2 regions of the Paenarthrobacter sp. JL.01a genome follow, and region 2 is predicted to be linked to the other one. Evidence: predicted binding sites of a transcription regulator. Region 2 holds the regulator's gene; the other holds the start of a gene.
What was found. Region 2 encodes LexA, which represses DNA repair genes until DNA is damaged. Its sites were predicted from a motif close to TCGAACANNTGTTCGA; they were not measured.

Region 1 (7,610 bases), 820 kb from region 2:
GGCCCAAGATGTACTTGACGGCAGGGGTCTTGTCAGTGGCGGGCTCGCAAGCCACCAGAGGCTTGGCGGGGTCCGAGCGGTCGCGCTTTTCGTTGGACGGGTTCACGCAATCCAGCGCCTCAAACTCCTTTTGGACATCCGGGGTGACCCAGTTGATGTCGCTGGCGTTCGTCGGCTCGGCGGTGGGCTTGTTCAACTTGTCATCCGGGGTCCGCTGCTCGGCGGGAATAGCAGCTGGGTCTCCAGCGGCTATAACAGGCCGGAAGTTCATATCAGCCGAGGCCTGGATGAGGTCGCGGGTTTCCTTCGAAGGGGTGCCCGGGAGGCTTACAACCACGTTGCGGCCGGACTGGGTGCTGATTTCGGCCTCGGCGACGCCGGAACCGTCAACGCGCTGGCGGATGATCGCCACCGCCTGGTTGAGCTGTTCCTCGTTGATGTCCGAGGCACCCTCCACACGGGGTGCCAGGATCATCTGGGTTCCACCTTCGAGGTCCAGTGCAAGCTTGGGCGCCCAGCTTGCATGGCCGGTCATCACACCGCCAGCCAGGACGACGGTGAGTACAACGAATATTGCTCCAAGCCATGTCAGCACCCTGCGGGCTGAATTTTTGGGGCCGGTCCTTGCCATTTTCAATCTTCCTGTTATCGCCGGACAGCCGCCGGCGGACGCTGGTGAGCGTCTGCCGGCGGCTTTCCGCTGCCGTAGAAGTTGCCTTGCGCGGTGGTGCCGCGACTGACGGTGCTAGTTGTCCTTCTTGTCCTCTTTGTTGAGGCGCGCAATGGTCTCTTCCGGCGTCTCGCCGGCCGCAGGGGTTTCAGTACCTGTTGCGGTCAAGGAAGAAGCGTCATCCGGAACCACAGGGGCTTCCTCGGGAGTTGCCTCAACAACCTTGGTAACGGCCTGGCGGTGAACCGTGGCCTCATTGCCCGGGGAGAGCTCGATAACGACCTTGTTCTCCGCTTCGTCGATGGACACGATCCGGCCGAAGAGGCCGAAGCTGGTCATGACGTCGACTCCGGGAGCAAACTTGGACTGCATCTCAGCCTGCTGCTGCTGGGTCTTCTTGTTGCGGCGGAACATCATGAAGACAAAGAGTCCAAGCATGACGAACAGCAATATGGTCATTGGATCCACAGGGAAGTTCCGTTCTGTACTTACGTTTTGGTTCACGGCAACGTCCCTGGCAGATCCGCGAGGCTGGCGCATGGATCAAGGACTCGAACGTGCCGAGCGTCATACCAGTCTAGAGGGAAAAGCTGAACGCAGCGTGTTAACCCGCAGTATCTACGCTCTCGGCGTGGTTTTCGTCCTCGTCAAACAATGCAAGGGTCTCTTGTCCGAACACACCGGCCGGCACCGCGTACCCCAGATGGGTCCAGGCTGAAGCCATCGCAATGCGTCCGCGCGGGGTGCGGCCCAGCAGCCCTTCCCGCACGAGGAAAGGCTCCGCCACTGTCTCGACGGTCTCTGCCTCTTCACCCACGGCAATCGCCAGGGTGGACAGCCCCACCGGACCGCCGTTGAACTTGGTGATGAGCGCTTCAAGGACAGAGCGGTCCAAGCGGTCAAGGCCACGCTGGTCCACTTCGTACATGTCCAAAGCAGCTGAGGCTGACCGCGCGTCGATCTGGTCAATGCCGTGGACAAGCGCCCAGTCACGGACACGGCGAAGCAGCCGGTTGGCGATACGCGGCGTTCCGCGTGAGCGGCCGGCAATCTCCGTGAATCCGGCCGAGTTGACCTTCAGGTCCAGCAGGCCGGCGGAACGGCGCAGGACAAGTTCAAGCTCGGCCACGGAGTAGAACTCAAGGTGGCCGGTAAAACCGAAACGGTCCCGCAGCGGACCAGGGAGCAGGCCGGCGCGGGTGGTCGCTCCTACCAGGGTGAAGGGAGGCAGCTCAAGCGGAATGGCCGTGGCACCTGCCCCTTTGCCCACCACGATGTCCACGCGGAAGTCTTCCATGGCCATGTAGAGCATCTCTTCCGCCGGCCGGGACATGCGGTGGATCTCGTCGAGGAAAAGAACCTCTCCTTCGGAGAGGGAGGACAGAATCGCGGCCAAGTCTCCGGCATGCTGGATGGCCGGACCACTGCTGATCCTCAGCGGAGCATTCATCTCCGCCGCAATGATCATGGCCAGCGTGGTCTTGCCGAGACCGGGAGGACCGGACATGAGCACGTGGTCGGCACTGCGGCCACGCATTTTTGACGCCTCAAGTACCAGCGCAAGCTGCTTGCGGACCCGGTGCTGGCCCACAAAGTCATGCAGGTTCTTCGGACGAAGGGCCGCCTCGATGACCCGCTCTTCCGGTTCCTCTCCCCCGCTGACCAGTGACTGCTCAGCCACGGGTGCCTACACGGTTACCGGCGCGTGCTCCGTCCTGGCCCAGCCACCGCAGCGTGGCCCGGAGGATCTGTGCGACATTTCCTGCATCCACCAATTCCGGCGAGTCGGCCATGGCCTTGTCGATGCTGCCGTTGGCATCCTTCTCCGACCAGCCAAGGCTGGTCATGGCGGCCACCACCTGGGGCTTCCACTCAGCTTTGACGGCGGTTGCCGGTGTGGATGCGGTGCCAGTGCCATGCGGAACCAACTTGCCAGCGAGCTCAAGGACTATCCGGCCGGCAACCTTGGGACCGATGCCGGGAACTTTCGTGAAGGCCTTCCCGTCTCCGGTGTGTGCTGCAACGCGGATGGCCTCCGGTTCGTGGACAGCGAGCACGGCCAAGGCCAGCCGCGGTCCCACCCCGCTGACGCTGAGGAGGACATCGAAAACTTCCCGCTCGTCGTCGGCGGCGAAGCCAAAGAGTGTAAGGGAGTCCTCGCGGACGATCATGGAGGTAAAGAGCTTGGCGTCTGCCCCTACCTTCAGGTGGCTCAGGGTCTGCGGCGTCGCGAACACGCTCATGCCCACGCCATTGAGGTCGATGACCGCGCTGGACAAACCAACGTGGGCTACGGTTCCACGAAGAAAACTGATCAAGACCCGGCTCCTGAAATACTGCCTGCCCTGCCACCTGGATCTGCGGCCTGGACTGACTATCCGAACATATCTACGAATACCCTAGCAAGGACAGCGGGGTATCACCGTGCACGGCGCGCTTTGGCTTCGGCATCCGCCCACGCCTTCTGGGCAGGTGTCAGCGTGCCTCCGCCACCAGCTCCGCCTGCTGTTCCCATTCCGCTTCCGGCCCGCCAGGCGTGCGTCAGGGCAAGGGCGAGGGCATCTGCTGCGTCCGCGGGTTTCGGGGGTGCGTCAAGGCGCAGGATCTTGGTGACAAGCTTGGTGACGGCGTCCTTGTTCGCCGAGCCACTGCCCGTCACCGCGGCTTTCACTTCCGAGGGCGTATGCAGCGCCACCGGGATGCTCCGGCGCGCCGCGGCGGCGATCACCACGCCCGAGGCTTGGGCCACGCCCATGACAGTGCTGACGTTCATCTGCGAAAAGACACGCTCGACGGCGACGACGTCCGGCTTGTGCAGGTCAAGCCACTCGTCGATGGCCTGGGCTATGACCAGCAAGCGCTTGTCCAGGGTCAAGTCGGCGGAGGTACCCACTACCCCAACGGCAACCATGGTCGCACGGCGGTTCCGCTCGATGTCCACTACACCGATGCCGCAACGGGTAAGGCCCGGATCGACTCCCAATACACGAAGAGTCAAGTCCGGGCCTTCCTGTTGATGATCAATACTGAATGCTGCTGCGCCTACTCGGCGTCGAGGGCAGCCTGCACTTCCTCGCTGAAGTCCGCGTTGCTGTAGACGTTCTGGACATCGTCCAGGTCCTCGAGCGCGTCGACGAGCTTCATGAACTTCTTCGCGCCGTCAATGTCGAGGTCGACCTGCATCGACGGAACAAATTCGGCTTCGTCGGTTTCGTATTCGATCCCGGCTTCCTTGAGAGCATCCCGGATGGCTTGGAGATCAGAGGGCTCCGAGTGGATTTCCCAGTTCTCGCCACTGTCCTTGACTTCCTCAGCACCTGCGTCCAGGACGGCCATGAGGATGTCGTCTTCGCTGAGGCCGTTCTTCGGCAGAACCACGACCCCCTTGCGGGCGAACAGGTAGCTGACCGAGCCCGGATCGGCGATGGTTCCGCCGTTGCGGGAGATGGCCAGGCGGACTTCGGAGGCCGCCCGGTTCTTGTTGTCGGTAAGGCACTCGATCAGCAAAGCCGAGCCCTGGGGGCCACGGGCTTCGTACATGATCTCGGTGTAGTCCACGACTTCACCGGTGAGGCCGGCGCCGCGCTTGATGGCACGGTCGATGTTGTCGTTGGGGACAGAAGTCTTCTTTGCCTTGGTGACGGCGAGTTCCAGGCCCGGGTTGCCGGCCAGGTCGGGTCCACCCATACGGGCAGCAACTTCGATGTTCTTGATCAGTTTTGCGAACGACTTTGCACGCCTGCTGTCAATGATGGCTTTTTTGTGCTTGGTGGTCGCCCATTTGGAGTGGCCTGACATGCTTTACGCTTCTCCTCTGATCATTCGAATAAAGAGTTCATGCACACGCTTCTCCCCTGTCACTTCCGGATGGAAGGAGGTGGCCAGCAAACGGCCGGAGCGCACTGCAACAATTCTAGCCACTCCATGCAAAGCGGCGGTGTGGCTGGCGTGGTCGGGATCGACTTGGGCCAGTACGTCCACGCCCTCTCCCACGCGCTCAACCCAGGGTCCGCGGATGAATACTGCGTGAACGGGGTCCACGCCGTCCTGTCCGGCACTGAAGTCCAGCCCCTTGAAATCGAGGTCCGTTTCGAAGGACTCGCGCTGGCGGCCGAAGGCGTTGCGGCGAACAGTGATATCCAGGCCACCGAAGGTCTGCTGCGGGTTTCCCTTGAGGTCGGTGGCGGGGTCGGCAATCTCATTGGCAAGGAGGATCATCCCTGCACAAGAGCCGTACACGGGAAGTCCCTCCGCGATCCGCTGCTGGATCGGTTCGCGGACTTCGAAGATCCGGGACAGTTTGTCAATGGTGGTGGATTCGCCACCGGGGATGATCAGGCCGTCGATGTCATCCAGCTCGGAGGGCCGGCGGATGCCCACACCTGTTGCTCCCGCGGACTCGACGGCGTGGATGTGCTCACGGAAATCGCCCTGGAGTGCCAGAACGCCGATCCGGAGGCCTGCGCCCACGCGTGATGAAGCGTCGGAAAGGGGGTTGGTCATTGATCCATCATAGTGGCCCCGACGCTTCGGGCAGTGCCGGGAAGCAGCCTGGCACTGCTGCGACCCGGGTTCCATGCCGCGACTGGGATATATTACAGAGCATGCTTTCCTACAGCGTCCCCCTCGGCAAGCTGGTCCGCACACTGTCCCGGCTTCGGGGCGGAGGGTCGGCGTTCCCCGGCCTGGTGGTCGAGAAAATTGATCCCCGTTTCATGCAGCGCACGCTGGCGTCATTGCCCCACGGCGTAGCCGTCGTCAGCGGCACCAACGGCAAGACCACCACCACCAAGATGGTGGTGGAACTGCTGGAAAGCCAAGGCCTGAAGGTCTTCACCAACCGCACCGGCAGCAACTTCACCAGGGGGGTGGCAGCATCATTGCTGGGCGAGGTCGACTGGCGGGGCAAGCTCGATGCCGACATCGCAGTCCTTGAACTGGATGAAGCCCACGCCGTGCATTTCGTGAACAAGGTTCCTCCCCGGTTCAGCCTCCTGCTCAATGTCCTGCGCGACCAGTTGGACCGCTTCGGCGAAATCGACAAGACTGCCCGCCTCCTTGAACACATCGCCTCCAGGACGACGGATACGGTGGTCCTGAACCGCGAGGATCCGCGCGTTGCGCGAATCGCCAACACCATCAACAGCCTCGACGCCGTGTATCACCCCAGCGTCCGCTACTTCGGCCTGGACGAATCACTTCGCAGCACCTTTCCCAACGATGACGAGATGCGCTCCGGCAGCGGCCCTTCACCGTCAGGAACGTCGGTGGCCGCAGCGCCCGGCGAGGCAGTCGACTTGCCGGATGCCGACGTCGTACTTCGCCGGGTAGGTGCCCAGGACGCCGACTTCGAGTTCGACGGCAAGACCGTCACCACCACCATGAAGCTGCGCGGGGTCTACAACATCTTCAACGCCGCCGCCGCTTTGTCGCTGACCCGGGCGGTTTTGGGGACCGGCCCCGTGGACACGCCCAGGCTCGTCAAAGCACTCGGTAACGTGGCACCGGCCTTCGGTCGCGGCGAAAGCCTGACAGTGGACGGCCAACCGCTCGAACTGGTGCTGGTGAAGAACCCCAGCGGATTCCGTCTGGGCTTGAAGTCCTTCCCTGCCGGCGGCTACGCGACCATGATCGCCATTAATGACAACTACGCTGACGGCCGGGACATGTCGTGGCTGTGGGACGTCGAATTCGAGTCGCTCCGCGAAGGCGGTGTCGAAGTCCTCACCGGGGTCCGCGCTTACGACATGGCCCTGCGCCTCCAGTACGACGACGTTCCGTTCGGCACGGTTGAACCCGACATCACAGCCGCCTTGCGTACCTTCATCGACGGTTCGCGGGGCAAGCCCAAGCGCATTTTCTGCACCTACACATCAATGCTCGCCATTCGCCGCGAACTCGCCAAAATCACCATAGTTGAGGTGGTCTCATGACCTCGGAAACCCAGCCCCAGGCCGCACCTGGCCAGGCTTCGCAGCCCGGCAAGGGCACCATCCGCGTGCTCCAGCTGTACCCACGGGAAATGAACATCTATGGCGACTGGGGCAACGCCCTGGTCCTCAAGCAGCGCATCAAATGGCACGGCTATACCCCGGAACTGCTGGAGTACAACGTAGGCGATGATTTCCCGGAGGACGTTGACATCATCGTTGGTGGCGGCGGCCAGGACAGCGGCCAGCTGGTCATCCAGGACGACCTCCAGGCCCGCGCGGAGCAATTGCGGGAGCTTGCCGACAACGGCGCGCCCATGCTGGTGATCTGCGGCCTGTACCAACTCTTCGGCAAGTTCTTCAAGACCAGCTCGGGACCCACCATCCCCGGCATTGGAATCCTGGATGTTGAAACCCAGGGCACTGACGAACGCCTGATCGGCAACGTGATCATGAAATCGGCCGAGTTCGGCGACATCATGGGTTACGAGAACCACAGCGGACAGACCACCTTGGGTCCCGGCGTCGAGCCTCTGGGGACCGTCACCAAGGGCGCGGGCAACAACAGCAAAGATGGCCACGAGGGCGCCCGGTACAACAATGTTGTGGCCAGCTACCTTCACGGCTCGCTGCTGCCGAAGAACCCGGCCATCGCGGACTTCCTGATCCGCACGGCAGCAGAACGCAAGTTCGGAACCTTCGTGCCGGGAACGCCCGACGACGACTACGCCCGCCTCGCGCGCGAACACGCCGCGCGCCGCCCACGGTAGGGTTTCACTTCTCCTTGGTGATCAGCAGTTCGTGGGCACCGGCCGTCGCGGCTCCCATGGACTCAACCACGGTTTTGGTTCTTTGGTGGGTTTCGGCGTCGGCCGCGGGCGTGGCACACACGCCCTGCGGTGCATCGCTGGCCACCGAACACCACCGGTAGGGATCACGGACAATCACCGAGGGGGCCCACGCCAGGTCCGAGGCAGTCCAAGTACCGGCGGCATTTTGGCTGAACTGCG
Region 2 (7,610 bases):
CGGAACTGCCATTAGTGCGGCGCGGGCTCCTGTGCTGCACGCTGCAGTTTGATCTCCATGGAATCGACACCCTCGGCAAAGGAATCCATGCTTGCCCATGCTTCGTTCAACTGGCCGACAAGCGTCTGCACCGCCGCGGCATCCAGCCCGTCCTCAAGGAAGAGCACCACACGCAGCTCCGGACCGGCACCGCCGCCTTGCACCTGACGTCCGTCGGACGTGAGGGATGCGACGCCACCACCAGCCTGCGTCTCAAGGCGCCGGACCGCGGTGAAGCCTGAAATTGTCGAAACGAGAGCAGTCTCCAGTTGATCATCCAGGTATGACGGCGTCCAGTCCTTCTGCTGGGCCAGAGCCCACAGCGCCGGGCGCCTGACCACGAAGGCGAACTCGGAACCGGGATCCACAACCAACAGCTGGGCGCCTTCCGATACCGCCGAAAGCGCCGCCCGCGCGGCGTAAACAGCTACCGGGCGCGCCTGCGGGTGCCACAACTCCAAGGCAGCCGCGGAGGTGAACACCGGCATTGCCGTCCGGCCGTCGGGAGCCTTGAGTGTGACCAATGCCATATCGGCCTGTTTGTCGGCATGCAGTCCGTCGACACCTTCGGCTTCCTCGGCCAGTTGGGCCACCACCGGAACAAAGACCCGGGCAGTCGCAAGGGAGGCTACTACTTCGGCCTCGCCGCCGGTGCCGTTGAGCAACTCCCCTATGGCGGCGACGTAACCGGCGGCCGCGCTTCCATCGTCGTCGTCGAAGTTGTGGATCCTGGCGTCGTCACCGGCCAGGCTGCGTCCGGCCCACGGCTGACCCGCCGAGTCCGTCGCCCCGCCCGCGCCGGCCAACGCGGCCGCAATGTGACCGGGCAGTTCACGCTTTTCCGGCCGGCTGGATTCCGGCTGGTTTGATTCCCGCTGGTTGGATTCCGATTCAGCTGAATGGCGGCCCATCAGCGGCGGCCGGCCACGTCCAGGGCTTCGGGCAAGGTGAAGGCGCCGGCATACAGAGCCTTGCCAACAATCGCACCCTCAACACCGAGCGGCACCAGTTCGCGCAGGACCCGGAGGTCCTCCAGGCTGGAGATACCGCCCGAAGCCACAACCGGCTTGCCGGTCTTCTCCACCATCTGGCGCAGCAGATCCACGTTGGGGCCCTGCAAGGTGCCGTCCTTGGTCACATCCGTCACAACGTAACGGGCACACCCTGCGTCCTCGAGCCGGGCCAGCACCTCCCACAGGTCCCCGCCCTCCTTCGTCCAGCCGCGGCCGGCAAGGGTGGTACCCCGGACATCAAGCCCGACGGCGATCTGGTCACCAAAACGCTCGATCGCCCGCTTGGTCCAGTCCGGGTTCTCCAATGCAGCCGTACCGAGGTTCACCCGCGCAACGCCCAGTTCGAGGGCACGCTCAAGGGATGCGTCATCCCGCAGGCCGCCGGACAGCTCAACTTTGACGTTGAGCTGCGAGACAACCTCGCTGATGAGCGCGGCGTTGTTTCCCCGGCCGAAAGCAGCGTCCAAGTCAACCATGTGAACCCACTCCGCCCCGGCATTCTGCCAGTTGAGGGCTGCCTCGAGGGGAGTTCCATAGCTGGTTTCCGAGCCTGCCTCTCCTTGCAGGAGGCGCACCGCCTGGCCGTCGACAATATCGACGGCAGGCAGGAGTTCCAGGACGGACTGGGAGGAGGTGGTCATGAGGGTCCTTGCAGTGTGAGGGTTCGCCGGCGTACCACGCCGCGATTCAGTTGGCGGGAAGTGTCAGGAGGTAGGCAGCCAGCAGGGACATCCCGGCCAGCATGTAAAAAGAAATGGAAACCCAGCGGGGCTTCTTCTGTTGATGGAAGGAGACTCCCCCACCCACCAACAGTCCCGCCAGGCCCATAAGGACTACAGACCACATTCAGGCAGCACCGCTCCCGGACGATTCCGGAGCGGGCTTCCGCAGGCCCTCGACCCAGTTGCGCAGGAGCCTTGCTCCGGCATCCCCTGATTTCTCGGGGTGGAACTGGGTAGCGCAGAGTGGACCATTCTCGACGGCGGCAATGAACCGTGCGCCGTGCTCGGACCAGGTAACCATCGGAGGCGCCATGCGGGGCTGGACAACGTCGAAGTTCCACTCCTGCACCCCATACGAGTGCACGAAGTAGAAACGTTCCTGCTCGACCCCTGCGAAGAGTTTGGAACCTTCTGGGACGTCCACAGTGTTCCAGCCCATGTGCGGCACCACGGGAGCCGGAAGCAGCTCCACCTTGCCGGGCCATTCAGCCATGCCTTCGGACTCGGTGCCGTGCTCGACACCGGCTTCGAAGAGAACCTGCAAACCCACGCAGATAGCCAGCACCGGACGCCCACCGGCAACACGGCGGCCAATCATCCGAATGGCATCAACGGCTTTGAGCTCCTTCATCACGGTCTCGTAGGCACCGACTCCGGGAACAACCAGCCCGTCGGCGTTGAGCACGTCCTCCGGCTTGGAGCTGAGCAGTACGTGCGCCCCTGCCCTTTCGAGGGCGCGGACGGCGGAACGGACGTTGCCGGATCCGTAATCCAAAACCGTCACCGTCGGCTTGCCCTCCGGTGACTCAGGCTTCACCGAAGCGGTGGCGTCGGCCACTGCTCCGTCTTTCAAAAACTGGCCGCTCACAGGGCCCCCTTGGTGGACGGGATACCCTCAACACGGGGATCGGACTCAACAGCCGCGCGGAGTGCACGCGCGAACGCCTTGAACTGGGCTTCGACAATGTGGTGCGGATCGCGGCCCGCGATAACGTTCATGTGCAGGCAAATCCCAGCGTGCAAAGTAATCGCCTCGAAAACGTGCCGTGTCAGTGAACCTGTGAAGTGCCCGCCGATGAGGTGGTACTCCTGCCCGGCGGGCTCACCGCCGTGGACCAGGTAGGGGCGGCCGGAAACATCCACGACGGCGTGCGCCAAGGCCTCATCCAGCGGCACGGTGGCTTCGCCGAAGCGACGGATGCCGGCCTTGTTGCCCAAAGCCGTACGCAGGACCTCGCCAAAGGTAATAGCGACGTCTTCCACGGTGTGGTGGGCATCGATGTGGGTGTCACCGGTAGCCTTGACGGTCATGTCGATCAGCGAGTGCTTGCACAGGGCGGTCAGCATGTGGTCGTAGAAGGGTACTGAGGTGCTGATGTCCGAAATGCCGGAGCCATCCAGGTTGATTTCCACTAGCACGGAGGACTCGCTGGTGGTGCGCTCCATGCGGGCAGTGCGGGCAGCGGACGGCGTAGCGCCGGTTTCGCTCATTGGGGAACGTCCTTCTACAGGGAGGATGGATTGGTCTATTGACAAGTTTAGACGCGCTGGGAAACCGCGCCGCCCAGGAGGGCTTCCAGCGCCTCCAGGAAGGCAGTGGTTTCCGGCTCGGTTCCGGCCGTGACGCGCAAGTGCCCGGGGATGCCGACATCGCGGATCAGCACGCCGGCATCGAGCAGGCCCTGCCAAATCGTGTGGGGATCCTCCAGCCCGCCGAAAAAGACGTAGTTGGAGTCCGACGCCGCGGGCTTGAGTCCCATGCGGATAAGTTCGGTCACGATGCGATCCCGCTGGACCTTGATGTCTTCGACGTCGGCCATAAGGGCTTCGCGGTGCGTCAACGCCGCGAGGGCGGTGGCCTGGGTGATGGCCGAGAGGTGGTACGGGAGTCGTACCAGCCGGATCGCGTCTGTCACCTCCGGGGCCGCAGCCATGTAGCCAAGCCGTGCTCCAGCCAAGGCGAACGCCTTGCTCATGGTGCGGGAGACGATCAAACGCTCGCGCCCGGGCAGGAGGGTCAGGGCACTGGGAGTGTTGTCGTGGGCGAACTCGTGGTAGGCCTCATCCACGATCACGATGGCCTGGCTTGCTTCGCCGGCTTCGTACACAGCCTCAACCACATCCAGGGTCAAACCTGTGCCCGTTGGATTGTTCGGCGAGCACAGGAAGACGATGTTGGCCTCGGTCTCACGGACCTGTTGGGCTGCCGACTGCGCATCCAGTCCGTAGTCGTCGGCACGAACGCCACGGACGTACTCAGTGTCCGTTCCGCTGGCGAGCAGCGGGTACATGGAGTACGTGGGAGGGAAACCAAGGGCTTTGCGCCCCGGGCCGCCGAATGCCTGGAGAATTTGTTGCAGGACTTCGTTGGAGCCGTTGGCAGCCCAGATGTTGTCCGCAGAAAGGCCGTGGCCGAGATACTCCGCCAGGGCTACCCGAAGGTCGGTGAACTCGCGGTCGGGGTAGCGGTTCAAGCCAGTGGCGGCGGCTGCTACTGCCTCTGTAATGGCCGCCTGCACATCGGCAGGGACCCCATGGGTGTTTTCGTTGACATTGAGCAGTACGGGGACATCGAGCTGCGGTGCGCCGTAGGGGCTCAATCCACGCAGGTTGGTCCGGAGGGGAAGTCGGTCAAGTCGCTCAAGCTGCTCACTCACTACAACAGTTTAAGGGGCCACTGCGACTGCCGAGTAACTGTGACGTACGGGCGGAGCAAAGACACAAGTATTGCGGGCATCAGTGGGCCGGTACGAACAACTGCTGCCCCGGCAGGATCCGGCCACCGCGGAGGTCGTTCAGCTGGATGATTTCGGCAATGACTTCGCGTGGGTCCCGCTCCGGAGCGGCAGCACCGGCAATACCCCACAGCGACTGGCCGGGCTGCACTGTCACGGACACTGCAACGGGCGGCTGCAACTGCACCTGGGAGTCCGATGCCTTGGCTGGCGAGGTGATAACCCCGGCGAGGCTAAGGAGCGCAGCCACCAGGAGCATGGCAGGGATTCCGAAGAAGACCATGCGGCCCCGGCGGGTGAGGCGAAGACGTGCGGGCGCCGGTGCGGTACGGAAATCAGCGAACGAAGTGATTGCGGACATGAGCTGAGCCCTTCTGAGCTATTGCGCCGCTCCGGAGGCCCCGGAGCAGCGCTGCCAATTCTTTGTGTTCCTCCCGGCGACGCCGGATGTTCGAACGGCTTGTTCGAACATCCACCATCAGCGCGAGGTTTATAGAACACATATTCGAACCTTGCTATGACATTTTTAGCACTTATCAACGAACGGTGTCGAGACTCGCTAGAACAAATGTTTGATAAACGCCTGTGCCTGCCCTACGTTTGAGTGAAGAAACAGCACTGTTTCAGTGGAACAGGAGGGTCTGACATTTTTTCCAGGCCCTGCATCCCCGGCTCTCTTCGGGGCGGAAGGAAAGGCATTGGCGAACATGGCAGCAAAAGCCACAGGCGGCGGGGCACCCCTGCGAAGCCAACAGCCCCAAAAGACTCCCAAGAGCCTGACCGTACGTCAGAAGAAGATCCTGGAGACCATCCAGCGCTCAGTCAATGACAACGGCTATCCGCCCAGCATGCGCGAAATTGGGGACACCGTGGGACTGGCCAGCCTGTCCAGCGTGACTCACCAACTGTCACAGCTGGAAAAACTTGGCTACCTCCGCAGGGACCCCAAACGACCCCGCGCCATGGAGGTGCTGATGCCCCTGACCCTCGACGGCGGCCCGATCCCGGGCGTCGAGGCTCCGGCAACGCTGCGAAGCGCCGGCGGGATGGCCGTCACCGAACTGGCAAGCGCCAGCGACACCGCCATGGTTCCGCTGGTCGGCCGCATTGCAGCAGGTGGGCCGATCCTAGCCGACCAGACCGTTGAGGACGTGCTCCCGCTGCCCAGGCAGCTCGTGGGACACGGTGAGCTCTTCATGCTCAAGGTCGCCGGAGACTCCATGATCGATGCCGCCATCTGCGACGGTGACTGGGTGGTTGTCCGCCGTCAGAACGACGCCATCAACGGCGACATCGTGGCGGCGCTGCTCGATGATGAAGCCACCGTGAAAACGTTCCGTCAGCGGGACGGACACACCTGGCTGCTGCCCCAGAACACCCAGTACGAACCCATCCTCGGCGACCAGGCAACCATCATGGGCAAGGTCGTGTCCGTACTTCGCTCCATCTAGCCTCTCAGGCCTTCCGGGCGGATCCCAGGCGCTCCAGGACGCCGCGTACCACCGAACGGTCCGTCGTGGCCCAGAAGGGCGGCAGAGCGGCCCGCAGGAACCCTCCATAGCGTTCTGTCGAGAGCCGTGAATCCAGGACGGCCACTACCCCCTTGTCCCCCGTTGAACGGATCAGGCGCCCCGCGCCCTGCGCCAGCCGGGTGGCAGCGTGGGTGGCCGAAACCGCCATGAATCCGTTGCCGCCGGACTGCGCCACCGCACGGGAGCGGGCAGTCATGAGGGGGTCATCGGGCCGCGGGAACGGAATCCGGTCGATGACCACCAGGCGGCATGAACCGCCTGGCACGTCCACTCCCTGCCACAGGGACATGGTTCCGAAGAGGCATGTGTCCGGCTCATCGGCGAACTGCTTGACCAGGGCCGCCATGGTGGACTCGCCCTGGCAGAGGATGTCCACATCAAGGCGCAGCCGCATGGCTTCTGCTGCCTCTTCGGATGCCCGCCGTGATGAGAACAGGCACAGCGCTCCACCGCCCGATGCCCGGATCAGGTCTTCCAGCTCATCCAGGGCCTCAGGGGATGTTCCGCGGCCGGGTTTGGGAAGATGCTTCGCTACGTACAGCACCCCTTGCTTGGGGTAATCGAACGGCGAACCGACGTCGATACCTGTCCAGCTGGGGGCGCCGTCACCAATCAGGCCAAGACCCCCGGCGGCGGGTTCAAAAGCCGAGCCAATGGCCAGCGTGGCCGAAGTCAGCACCACCGTGTGGTCGGCGAACAAGCCTTCGCGCAACCGGCCGGCGACGCTCAGCGGGGCGATGTTGATCAGCGCCGGCGCGGTCTCGTCAGGCTGCGAGTATCCCTGTTGGGGATCAAAGGTGCTGTTACGGGAAAACCAAACTACTTCCCGGTTCTCCTTGGCCGCGAGCATCCGCTCGCACAGCTCGAGGATGAGCATGAGCCGGGACCGCGCCAGCTGCCTGCCGCCGTCTGCGGCATTCGAGGAATCTGTCTTCGAATCGGACAGAGCAGCACGTGTGGCATCGCGCAGTTGGTCCAGGCAGTCGAGCTGTTCGTCGTTCAGTCCGTTGGGCAACAGGCCGTTCGGGACCCCGGCGATGGCCATATCAAGGCGATCGGCAGCTGCGTTGAGGGCATCGACCGTAATGGCCGTGTGTTTCCGTGCACTGGAGGCAGCCGCATGGACCATGGCCACTGACAACTGCCCTGACACCGCACCGGTCACGCGGTCCTGCAGTTCGTGGGCTTCGTCAACCACCACGACATCGTATTCAGGCAGGACGGCCAAGCCCTCGAAGGCGCTGACGGCAAGCATGGCGTGGTTGGTGACAACGACGTCGGCCTCAGCGGCCCGGGCCCGGGCCAGCTCGCTGAAGCACTCCTCCGCGAGTGGGCATTTCTGGGCCCCCAGGCACTCCATGGACGTCACAGACACCTGTCGCCAGGCCCGGTCCGTGACGCCGGGCATCAGTTCATCGCGGTCGCCCGTGGCAGTCTTCTCAGCCCATTCACGAAGGCGGACTACTTCCTTGCCAAGCTGTGATTGCGGTCCTCCCATGGACGCCGCGAAGTGCGGAACACTGGTGTCCTCGCCCAGGGAGAACAGTTGGCCTTCCGACGGCTCTTCAC

Region 1: the regulator LexA is predicted to act here: its motif matches at 3,049-3,064, upstream of ruvA (Holliday junction branch migration protein RuvA).

What each region holds. Positions count from the first base shown of each region.
Region 1 covers NZ_CP104877.1:2,494,274-2,501,883, forward strand. Annotated here, with positions in the region: gene secD (protein translocase subunit SecD) at 1-631, opposite strand, end outside; gene yajC (preprotein translocase subunit YajC) at 746-1,129, opposite strand; gene ruvB (Holliday junction branch migration DNA helicase RuvB) at 1,275-2,351, opposite strand; gene ruvA (Holliday junction branch migration protein RuvA) at 2,344-2,988, opposite strand; gene ruvC (crossover junction endodeoxyribonuclease RuvC) at 3,090-3,668, opposite strand; gene N5P29_RS11735 (YebC/PmpR family DNA-binding transcriptional regulator) at 3,713-4,468, opposite strand; gene pdxT (pyridoxal 5'-phosphate synthase glutaminase subunit PdxT) at 4,472-5,173, opposite strand; gene N5P29_RS11745 (Mur ligase family protein) at 5,275-6,603, shown strand; gene N5P29_RS11750 (type 1 glutamine amidotransferase) at 6,600-7,370, shown strand; gene N5P29_RS11755 (CapA family protein) at 7,375-7,610, opposite strand, start outside.
Region 2 covers NZ_CP104877.1:1,674,293-1,681,902, reverse strand. Annotated here, with positions in the region: gene N5P29_RS08010 (SseB family protein) at 12-950, opposite strand; gene priA (bifunctional 1-(5-phosphoribosyl)-5-((5-phosphoribosylamino)methylideneamino)imidazole-4-carboxamide isomerase/phosphoribosylanthranilate isomerase PriA) at 950-1,693, opposite strand; gene N5P29_RS08000 (CG2302 family histidine operon protein) at 1,740-1,898, opposite strand; gene hisH (imidazole glycerol phosphate synthase subunit HisH) at 1,899-2,642, opposite strand; gene hisB (imidazoleglycerol-phosphate dehydratase HisB) at 2,639-3,265, opposite strand; gene N5P29_RS07985 (histidinol-phosphate transaminase) at 3,313-4,431, opposite strand; gene N5P29_RS07980 (LysM peptidoglycan-binding domain-containing protein) at 4,511-4,870, opposite strand; gene lexA (transcriptional repressor LexA) at 5,217-5,960, shown strand; gene N5P29_RS07970 (ATP-dependent DNA helicase) at 5,965-7,610, opposite strand, start outside.